Regions from separate parts of the Streptomyces sp. NPDC097617 genome, predicted to be linked through region 1. Evidence: riboswitches for the same ligand, from Rfam matches in the RefSeq annotation. Region 1 holds a riboswitch; each other region holds the start of a gene.
What was found. A riboswitch is a leader RNA that binds a small molecule or an ion and turns the genes downstream of it on or off. The one in region 1 is predicted to bind cyclic di-AMP.
Positions count from the first base shown of each region.

Region 1 (3,264 bases):
CAGGTTCGGGGCGAAGCCGCCCTCGTCACCCAGGCCGGTGGAGAGGCCCTTGGTGTGGAGGACCTTCTTGAGGGTGTGGTAGACCTCGGCACCCCAGCGCAGCGCCTCGGAGAAGGACTCCGCGCCGATGGGGGCGATCATGAACTCCTGGATGTCCACGTTGGAGTCGGCGTGCGACCCACCGTTGAGGATGTTCATCATCGGAACGGGCAGCAGGTGCGCGTTCGGACCGCCGAGGTAGCGGAAGAGCGGGAGGTCCGAGGCCTCGGACGCGGCGTGCGCGACGGCCAGGGACACGCCGAGGATGGCGTTGGCGCCGAGCGAGCCCTTGTTGTCGGTGGCGTCCAGGTCGAACATGGCCTGGTCGATCAGCCGCTGCTCGGTGGCGTCGTAGCCGACGAGCTCCGGGCCGATCTGCTCGATGACGGCGAGGACGGCCTTCTCGACACCCTTGCCGAAGTAACGGTCGGGGTCACCGTCACGGAGCTCGATGGCCTCGAATGCACCGGTGGAGGCGCCGGACGGGACGGCAGCACGGCCGGTGCTGCCATCGTCGAGGCCCACCTCGACCTCGACCGTGGGGTTGCCTCGGGAGTCCAGGATTTCCCGGGCTACGACGACGTCGATGGACGGCACGAGCATCTCCTTCTGGGATGTGACGCTGGGTGTGCGGTGGCGTGTCAGGCCGTGGGATGGCCTTGCCGCCTAGAGCCTAACCGGATCCGGGCACTCGACCGGCCGACCGCCCGGACCCTGGGACGAAAAAGGGACCGAATACCCCTCTTCCGGGACATAGGTCCCTTGATCACCGGCATTCAGGGGGCGGACACGGCACCGCCCGGCGCGTGGGGCACGCACCGGGCGGTGAAATCCTGCACGCCGTCAGCCGACGCCACGCACAGGGTTTTGCGGCATTTGCCGCACTGTTCAGCTGAGCTTCAGCTTCTGACCCGGGAAGATCAGGTCGGCGTCCGAGACGATGTCCTTGTTCAGCTCGAAGAGCTTCTCCCAGCCGCCCTTGACGCCGTTGGCCTCGGCGATGGTGCCCAGGGTGTCGCCCGGCTTGACCTCGTACGAGCCGTTGCCGGTCTTCGGGGCGGTCGGAGCCTCGGTGCGCTCGGAGCGGGTGACCGGAGCCTCGGCGCGCTTGGTCTTCGGCGCGACCTTGGTCTCGGTCTTCTTCGTCTCGGTCTTCGGCTTCGACTGCGGCTTGTTCTGAGCCGGGGTCTCGGAGCCGCCGCCGTTGTAGGAGGAGCCCGACAGGCCCTTGCCGCAGGACGGCCAGGCGCCCTTGCCCTGGCTCTTGAGGACCTTCTCCGCGACGGCTATCTGCTGCGCCTTGGTGGCCTGGTTGGCCTGCGGGGCGTACGACTTGCCGCCGTAGCCGGACCACGTGGAGGGCGAGAACTGCAGGCCGCCGTAGTAGCCGTTGCCCGTGTTGATGGCCCAGTTGCCACCGGACTCGCACTGCGCGACCTTGTCCCACTCGGAAGCGGTGGCGGCGCTGGCGGAGCCCACGGCCATCAGCGGGGCGGCCACGGCCACACCGGCGACACCGGCGAGCGTGACGATGCGGACAGCCTTGGAACCGCGACGGTGCTTGCCCTTGCCGGAAAGCAGCATGGAGTTTCTCCTCACCGACGCCTACGAGGTGAGCTGTCGGGTTCGGGCGAGTGAGTTGCCCGGTCGTGCGACCTAGCGCACGTCTTAACCCCAAGCCGGTGGCGTGACCGTCTCTCAACGGCCGCTCCCGGCACCTACCTTGGTTCCCCCGCTCCTGCCTTCGGCGCTTGACGCGACGACTGTTCCCCCCGTCCGCCGGCAGGATTCGGCGATGCGGTCGAAGGAGCCCGCGGTGGCGAGCGATTCAGAAGGTAGACAGGTCTCTCCCCGATGTTCAACGAGCAACATCGGGGAGAAACGGCCCCTACTTGCGCTCCCCGCAGGGGTGTTTGCGCAGGTGAGGACAGGGTTTGCGGAAGCCCCGGGGCGGGACACGCCAGTTGACCGGAAGAGACGCATGTCTCACTTGCCGAAAAGCGACATTCAACTCTTACCGGGTATCTCAACTGTCCTTATTCTGCTGTTAGATCCAGGTTTTGACCGGGCTTGATCAGATCGGCGTCCTCGCCGATGACCTGCTCGTTGGCCTCGTAGAGACCGTTCCAGCCGCCCTTCACGCCCTTGGCGACCGCGATGGTCGCCAGGCTGTCGCCCGCCCGAACGGTGTACGTGAGGTTCGACGGGACATCAGAGGGCCCCGACGGTTCGGCCGCCGGAGCACCGCGGTGCTTGCCGCCGCCCTCGGCGGGAGTGGCACCCAGGGTCCCCGTCGTCTCCGGAGTACCGGGGGTCCCGGGGGTCACGGGCGCCGTCGGGTCGACCGGGGGCAGTCCGGGCGTGGTCGGCGCGGTCGGGTCCACCGGCAGCGTGGGAGCCGTCGGGTCGACCGGGGCCGGCGTGGTGCTCGGGTCTCCCGGCAGGGTCGGCGCCGTCGGGTCGACCGGAGGCGTCGTCGGGACGTCCGGCGCGGGCATGACGGGCAGTCCGACGGACGGGGCGTCGGGGATCAGGAAGGGGGTGCCGAACGGGCTCGGGACCGGGGTCGGCGAACCGTAGTCGGTGGACGGCTTTTCGCCCGCGGTGGACGGAACGGCATCGTCCGGGCGGGACGGCGAGGCGAGGAGGGGGCCCTGGCCGCCGGGCAGACCGGGGTCCACCTGTGCGGCGGGGCTCTGGCGGTCCAGGCCGGCCGAGGCCGCGCACAGCGGCCACGCCTGCGGTCCGGTCGAGTTCAGCACCCGCTCGGCCACCGCGATCTGCTGGGACCGGCTCGCGAGGTCGGGGCGCTCGGCGAAGTCGAGACCGCCGGCGCTCTGCCACTCCTCCTGGGTGAACTGGAGTCCGCCGTAGGCTCCGCTGCCGAAGTTGGCACTCCAGGAGCCGCCGCTCTCGCACTCGGCGACCTTGTCCCACGTGGACGTGTCGGCGGCGGTGGCGCTGGTGGCCGCGAGCAGCGGCAGAGCCAGCGCGGAGCCAGTGACTCCGGCTGTGACGACCAGCGCGGGGACCTGGCGGGGGCGTCTGTGACGGCCGTTCCCGGAACGCATGTAGGTTCACCTTTCGCATAACAGCGGGGTAACGGCAGAACCTAGCGGCCTTCGAACGATTGTCACAAGTTCAAGCTGAATCTGACTTTTAATCAGATCTCGCTCAAATGTTTTGAGCCGTGAAGCGAACGGGAAGAGTACGAAGCCCTCGCAT
Region 1 is NZ_JBIWCL010000033.1:77,052-80,315, forward strand. It holds gene eno (phosphopyruvate hydratase) at 1-642, opposite strand, end outside; gene ACIQZO_RS35975 (transglycosylase family protein) at 928-1,623, opposite strand; cyclic di-AMP (ydaO/yuaA leader) riboswitch at 1,627-1,799, opposite strand; gene ACIQZO_RS35980 (transglycosylase family protein) at 2,076-3,110, opposite strand; gene ACIQZO_RS35985 (cytochrome P450) at 3,214-3,264, opposite strand, start outside.

Region 2 (3,264 bases), on a different contig from region 1:
CCCGGGTCCCGGGTCTCCCACGCCTTCGGTGAAGCTGTCCCCGATCGCCGCGTACGAGCCGATGGTCTTGAGTTTCGTCGTCGTCGCTGCCACGGGAACCCATACTTCACTCCCGTAACCAACCTACGCCAACGTAATGAGGGGTTGACGGACCGTGATCTATACCACGCAGGGGATAAGGAATAAGTACGCGTAAGGCCGGGACCCCCTCGGGTCCCGGCCTCACGCGTGTCGGCGGTCCGACGGCGGGTGCCGTCAGAGGCTCGCACCCTTCGAGCGGAGGTAGGCGATCGGGTCCATGTCCGAACCGTAGGACGGGCTCGTGCGGATCTCGAAGTGGAGGTGCGGGCCGGTCGAGTTTCCGGTGGATCCGGAGAGGCCGATGCTCTGGCCCGCGGTGACGCTCTGGCCGGAGGAGACGGAGAGCTGGGACAGGTGGGCGTACTGGGAGTACTTGCCGTCCGCGTGGCGGATGACGACCTCGTTGCCGTACGAGCCGCTCCAGCCTGCGGAGACCACGGTGCCCGCGCCCACCGCCTTGACGCTGGTGCCCGAGCCGGCGATGAAGTCGACGCCGGTGTGGTAGCCGGAGGACCACATGCTGCCCGCGACCTTGTACTGGGTGGAGATCCCGCCGCTGACCGGGGACACGAAGGCGGCGGCCGACTGCGGCGCGGCCGGAGCCTCGGCGGGGGCTTCCGCCGGAGCCTCGGCGGGGGCTTCCCGCTGCGCCCGGGCGGGCTTCTCGGCCTGCTTGCGGGCCGGGTTCGGCTCGGCCTGCGCGGCCGGCTTCGCATCGGCCTCGGGGGCGGCCTCCGCCTCGGACGCCTCGCCCGCACCGCCGAGGTCCAGCTTCAGGCCCGGGTGGATCAGCGACGGGTTGCCGCCGACGGCCTCGCGGTTGTCGGCGTAGAGCTGCTCCCAGCCGCCGGACAGGTGGCGCTCCGCGGCGATCTTGGAGAGGTAGTCGCCCGGCACGACCGTGTAGACGGACGGCGCGGCCTGCACGGCGGCGGCGGGCGTGGCCTGCAGCGCGACCGGGACCTGCGCGGCCACGACGGGGGCCACGGCGGGAGCGACAGCCGGAGCACCGGCCGCGTGGGCGCCGGCGGCGCCGATCAGCGGCAGCGCGAGGGCCGCGCCACCGGTTCCGGCGACGGCGAAACCGCGGGAAAGGGAGAGGGACTTGGGACGGCGGTGCTTACCCTTTGCAGGCATGACGAATTCCTCTCCGGCGCCTGCGAGGTGAGCTGTCGGGTTCGGACTGGAGATGTCCGGCCGTACATGTACGGGACATGAACGACTTCACCCCGAGCCGTCCCGGAGAAGGATCTCCGGGCCGGCGGCTTACCTGGTTCCCCCGCTCCTGCCGCGCGAAATTAGGTCGGATGCGGTTTCCGGGAGGCGGCAGGATTTGGCGGTCCGCCCGGATCGATCGCGAAGGTAATCCCTGGCAGCCGCGCGGAACAAGCCGTGAATTCGCTGACGGAATAACAGGCATCAGAGACCGATGGAATTCCGGTCACCCTCCGTCCATTCCCGACCGCCAACAGCCGCTCCGACCGGGCGATTCGGCTTTAGCGATCAGGCACTCACGGTCACCGTATGATCTGGCTCACGGGGACGTTCCCGATCTCTCGTCCGGATATGGCAAGTTGGCGCCAAGTAGTGTAATTCGGACAGAGGACCCAGGCGTGGCGGAGGAGTTGTTTTGACCCAGCAGATACAGGAGCCGGAGCTGACCGGAGTGCGCAATTTCCGCGATGTAGGCGGATTGCCGACTTCTAATGGCCGAACGGTCATGACAGGACGACTGTTCCGAAGCGGACATCTCGCGCATGCCACCGAAAGCGACGCAGAGTTCCTCTCCTCGCTCGGCCTCCACACCGTCTTCGACTTCCGCAACGGCGCCGACCACGCGCTGGAGGGTCCCGACGTCGACCTGCCCGGCGTCCGCAACGTCAACATCCCGCTCTCGGACCCGGCCGACGGTCGGGAGTTCTGGCGGCTGGTCCGCGACGGCGACCTCGTCCAGCTGCGCGAGATCCTGGGCGACGGAAAGGCGGCGGCCCGGATGTCGAACTCGTACCGCGCGATCATCCGGCAGCGCACCGCCGAGCACGGCCGGGTCGTGCACGCCCTCGCCGAGGACAGCGTCCCCGCGCTCATGCACTGCGCGGCCGGCAAGGACCGGGCCGGCCTGTCGATCGCCGTCACCCTGCTCGCGCTCGGCGTCGAGCGCGAGGCGATCGTGACGGACTACCTGGAGTCGAACGCGCCGCACCGCCGCTACCGCGTGCGCCGCACCGGCGAGTCGGCGGGCGAGCGCTCCCCCGAGGTGATGGAGCTGCTCGCGCCGCTCTTCGACGCCCGCGCCGAGTACCTGATGGCCGCCTTCGACACCATCGACGAGATCTGGGGCGGCGTGGACCGCTACCTGGCGGACGGCCTCGGGCTGCGGCCCGAGACCCTCGACCGGTTGCGGGACCGGCTGCTGGTCTGACGCGGCGGGGAACCGCTCCGGACCGGTTCCCCCCCGGGGTCGGCGGGCCGTCAGCGCGTGGCGACGGCCTGCTTCACCAGCGTCCTGCCGAAGTCCCAGATCAGCCCGGACCCACCGTGCGCCTCGTCCATGACCTCGCGGAACGCTCCGACGAACCGGTCCACGTCCCGCTCGTCCACGATCAGCGGCGGGATCAGCTTGATCACCTCCAGGTGATCCCCGGAGACCTGGGTGAGGATCCGGTGCTTCTGGAGCAGCGGCACCACGACCATCTGCGCGAAGAGCCCCTTGCGGGCCGCCTGGAGCATGGTCCACCGGCTGCGCAGGCCCAGCGAGGACGGCCGGCCGAACTCGATGCCGATCATCAGTCCGCGCCCCCGCACCTCGTGCAGCAGCTCGTACTCGTCCACCAGCGCGGCGAGCCGGCCGCGCAGCAAATCGCCCATGGCCCGGGCGTTCGCGACGACCTCCTCGTCCTCCATGACGGACAGCACCGCGAGGCCCGCCGCCATCGCCTGGGCGTTGGAGCCGAAGCTCGCCGAGTGCACGAGGACCCGGTCCATGGACGAGTAGACCTTCTTGAAGATCCAGTCCTTGCCCAGGGTCGCGCCGACCGGCACGTAGCCGCCCGAGAGTGCCTTCGCCACGCACACCAGGTCCGGCTCCACACCCGGCTCGTGCTGGTACGCGTAGAAGTCCCCGGTACGTCCGAGGCCCGTCTGCACCTCGTCGGCGATCAGCAGCGCCCCCCGCCGGTGCAG
Region 2 is NZ_JBIWCL010000012.1:43,750-47,013, forward strand. It holds gene ACIQZO_RS20340 (SGNH/GDSL hydrolase family protein) at 1-93, opposite strand, end outside; gene ACIQZO_RS20345 (LysM peptidoglycan-binding domain-containing M23 family metallopeptidase) at 256-1,218, opposite strand; cyclic di-AMP (ydaO/yuaA leader) riboswitch at 1,223-1,396, opposite strand; gene ACIQZO_RS20350 (tyrosine-protein phosphatase) at 1,712-2,503, shown strand; gene ACIQZO_RS20355 (aspartate aminotransferase family protein) at 2,554-3,264, opposite strand, start outside.
Region 2: another riboswitch for cyclic di-AMP. It lies ahead of ACIQZO_RS20345 (LysM peptidoglycan-binding domain-containing M23 family metallopeptidase); the one in region 1 lies ahead of ACIQZO_RS35975 (transglycosylase family protein).

Region 3 (3,264 bases), on a different contig from region 1:
GGGCCCGACGGCCGAGGAAATGGAGCGCGCCCAGGCGCAGCTGGAGCGCGAGTGGCTGGACCGGCTGAGCACGGTGGCCGGGCGCGCCGACGAACTGTGCCGCTTCGCGGTGCTGTTCGGCGACCCGCAGCTGGCGCTGACCGCCGTCCAGCGTGTCCTGGACATCACCGCCGAAGAGGTGCAGGCCGTGGCCGCGGCCCGACTGCGCCCGGACAACCGCGCGGTGCTCGTCTACGAGCCGATCGAGTCCGACGAGTCCGACGAGTCCGACGAGAACGAGGGGGCGGAGCAGTGAGCGACACCGCAGCCGTCACGATGACCTTCCACCCGCAGCCGCAGGCCGGCGAGCCGCAGCCGTGGGCCTTCCCGGCCCCCGACCGCGGCCGGCTGTCCAACGGCCTGACCCTGCTGCGCTGCCACCGGCCGGGCCAGCAGGTCGTCGCGGTCGAGGTCAACCTCGCCGCCCCGCTCGACGCCGAGCCCGCGGGCCTGGACGGCGTGGCGACCATCATGGCGCGGGCGCTCTCCGAGGGCACCGACAAGCACTCCGCCGAGGAGTTCGCGGCCGAGCTGGAGCGCTGCGGCGCCACCCTCGACGCGCACGCCGACCACCCGGGCATCCGGGTCTCCCTGGAGGTCCCGGCCTCCCGGCTGCCCAAGGCGCTGGGCCTGCTCGCCGAGGCGCTGCGCGCTCCCGCCTTCGCCGACGCCGAGATCGACCGGCTGGTGCGCAACCGGCTCGACGAGATCCCGCACGAGCTGGCGAACCCGCAGCGCCGCGCCGCCAAGCAGCTCTCCAAGGAGCTCTTCCCGGCCGCCCTGCGGATGTCCCGGCCGCGCCAGGGCACCGAGGAGACGGTCGCCCGGATCGACTCCTCCTCCGTACGCGCCTTCTACGAGGCCCATGTACGCCCCGCCACGGCCACCGCGGTCGTCGTCGGCGACCTGACCGGCATCGACCTGGACGCCGTGCTGGCGGACACCCTGGGCACCTGGACGGGCAACACCGCCGCGGCCCTGCCGGTGCCGCCGGTGACCGCCGACGACACCGGCCGCGTGGTCATCGTGGACCGGCCCGGCGCCGTCCAGACCCAGCTGCTCATCGGCCGGATCGGGGCGGACCGTCACGACCGGGTGTGGGCGGCCCAGGTGCTCGGCACGTACTGCCTGGGCGGCACGCTGACCTCCCGCCTGGACAAGGTGCTGCGCGAGGAGAAGGGGTACACCTACGGCGTACGCGCCTTCGGCCAGGTGCTGCGCTCCACCGAGGACGGCAAGGGCGCCTCGATGCTGGCCATCAGCGGCTCGGTGGACACCCCGAACACCGGACCGGCGCTCGAGGACCTCTGGAAGGTGCTGCGCACCCTCGCCGAGGGCGGTCTTACCGACGCCGAACGCGATGTCGCCGTGCAGAACTTGGTGGGCGTGGCCCCGCTGAAGTTCGAGACGGCGGCCTCGGTCGCGGGCACCCTGGCCGACCAGGTCGAGCAGGAACTGCCGGACGACTATCAGGCGCAGTTGTACGCACAGCTGGCCGAGACCGGCACGGTGGAGGCCACTTCGGCGGTCGTGAAGGCCTTCCCGGCGGACCGGCTGGTCACCGTCCTGGTGGGCGACGCGGCGCTCATCGAGGAGCCCGTGCGGGCGCTGGGGATCGGTGAGGTCACGGTCGTCTCCAACTGACGCTCGGGCAACGGCTCCTTGAGGGCCGGCCGAAGATTTCGGCAAGGGGTTCTGGTGACTTGTTCACCAGAACCCCTTTTGTCCGTTTAGTGGTGAGGTTGCTTTTATGTGGTGTGGCGTACGCAACAAAAAGCCGTGTCTGTTTGGCGATTGACTGATGATCCGCCTAGCGTCGTCCGTGCTGTCCGTCAGTTGTGCCCGCCGCATCCGCGGCACCGGGCAGCGATCGCCGAGTCCCCGTCAGGCGCGAGCCTGGGGAGCCGGGGACCCACATGAGTCCCTGGGGTGAATCGGACCCCCTCGCAAGAGGAGGCCCGTAGGAGACCTTCCTGCTCCGAACCCGTCAGCTAACCCGGTAGGCGAGAAGGAAGGAAAGGATCAAACCCTTCATGGCGTTTGGCAGTCGTCCCGCTGGTTCCGGTAAGCACCGTGGTTCCAGCCGTCTGAGCCGTAAGACCGCCGGTTACGCCGGTATCGCCGCGATCGCCACCACGGGTGTCGTCGGCTCCCTCGCCGCCCCGGCCTTCGCCGCGGACAACCACAGCAGCAACCTCGGCCAGGACAGCGGCCTCGGTGCCGTCGTCGTCGCCGATGAGCTCGCGGGCGACATATCCGACCAGGCCGACGCCCAGCACCGCGCCGCCGAGCAGGCCGCCGCCAAGGCGCAGGCCGAGGCCGATGCGAAGCAGCGGGCCTCGGAGGCCAAGCGCCTCGCCGAGGTCAAGGCGAAGGCCGAGCGAGAGGCCGCCGAGCGCGCCGCCCGCGAGGAGGAGCGCAAGCGCCTCAACACCTTCGTCGCCCCGGTGGACGGCTCGTACGTCAGCACGCAGTACCACGCGGGCGGCGGCATGTGGTCCTCCGGCAGCCACACGGGCATCGACTTCCACGCCGCCTCCGGTACCTCGGTCCACGCCGTCGGCGTCGGCACCGTCGTCGAGGCCGGCTGGGGTGGCGCGTACGGAAACAACGTCGTCATCAAGCACAACGACGGCACGTTCACCCAGTACGGCCACATGACCTCGCTGAACGTCTCGGTCGGCCAGCAGGTTGCCGCCGGCCAGCAGATCGGGCTGTCGGGCTCCACCGGCAACTCCAGCGGCCCGCACCTGCACTTCGAGGCCCGCACCGGCTCGCAGTACGGCTCGGACATCGACCCGCTCGCGTACCTGCGCTCGCACGGCGTCGAAGTCTGACGCTGCGGCGCAGCGCTTCCGCTCCGCCTTCTGCTTCACCGAAGACCCCGGCTCCCCGAGCCGGGGTCTTTGTGTTGCGCCCTTGTGCAAATGTTTCGCATTTTCGGCTGCTCTCGGAAATTATCGTGTGTTGCAATAGAATCGCGGCACGCGCATGTGCGTGCAATGAGGCTGGCAGTCGGAAATAGGCGGAGGTTCGGTCTTGCGTATTCCTGCGCACGCGGTATGCACAGCAATCCGCGACGACATCGTCTCCGGAGCGTTCGAGCCGGGCGCCCGGCTGACCGAGGAGGTACTGGCCCGCCGGTACGGGGTCTCGCGCGTCCCGGTCCGCGAGGCCCTGCGGACCCTGGAGTCCGAGGGCTTCGTGACCACGCGGCGCCATGCC
Region 3 is NZ_JBIWCL010000016.1:75,337-78,600, reverse strand. It holds gene ACIQZO_RS24455 (M16 family metallopeptidase) at 1-295, shown strand, start outside; gene ACIQZO_RS24450 (M16 family metallopeptidase) at 316-1,683, shown strand; cyclic di-AMP (ydaO/yuaA leader) riboswitch at 1,901-2,060, shown strand; gene ACIQZO_RS24445 (M23 family metallopeptidase) at 2,073-2,876, shown strand; gene ACIQZO_RS24440 (GntR family transcriptional regulator) at 3,079-3,264, shown strand, end outside.
Region 3: another riboswitch for cyclic di-AMP. It lies ahead of ACIQZO_RS24445 (M23 family metallopeptidase); the one in region 1 lies ahead of ACIQZO_RS35975 (transglycosylase family protein).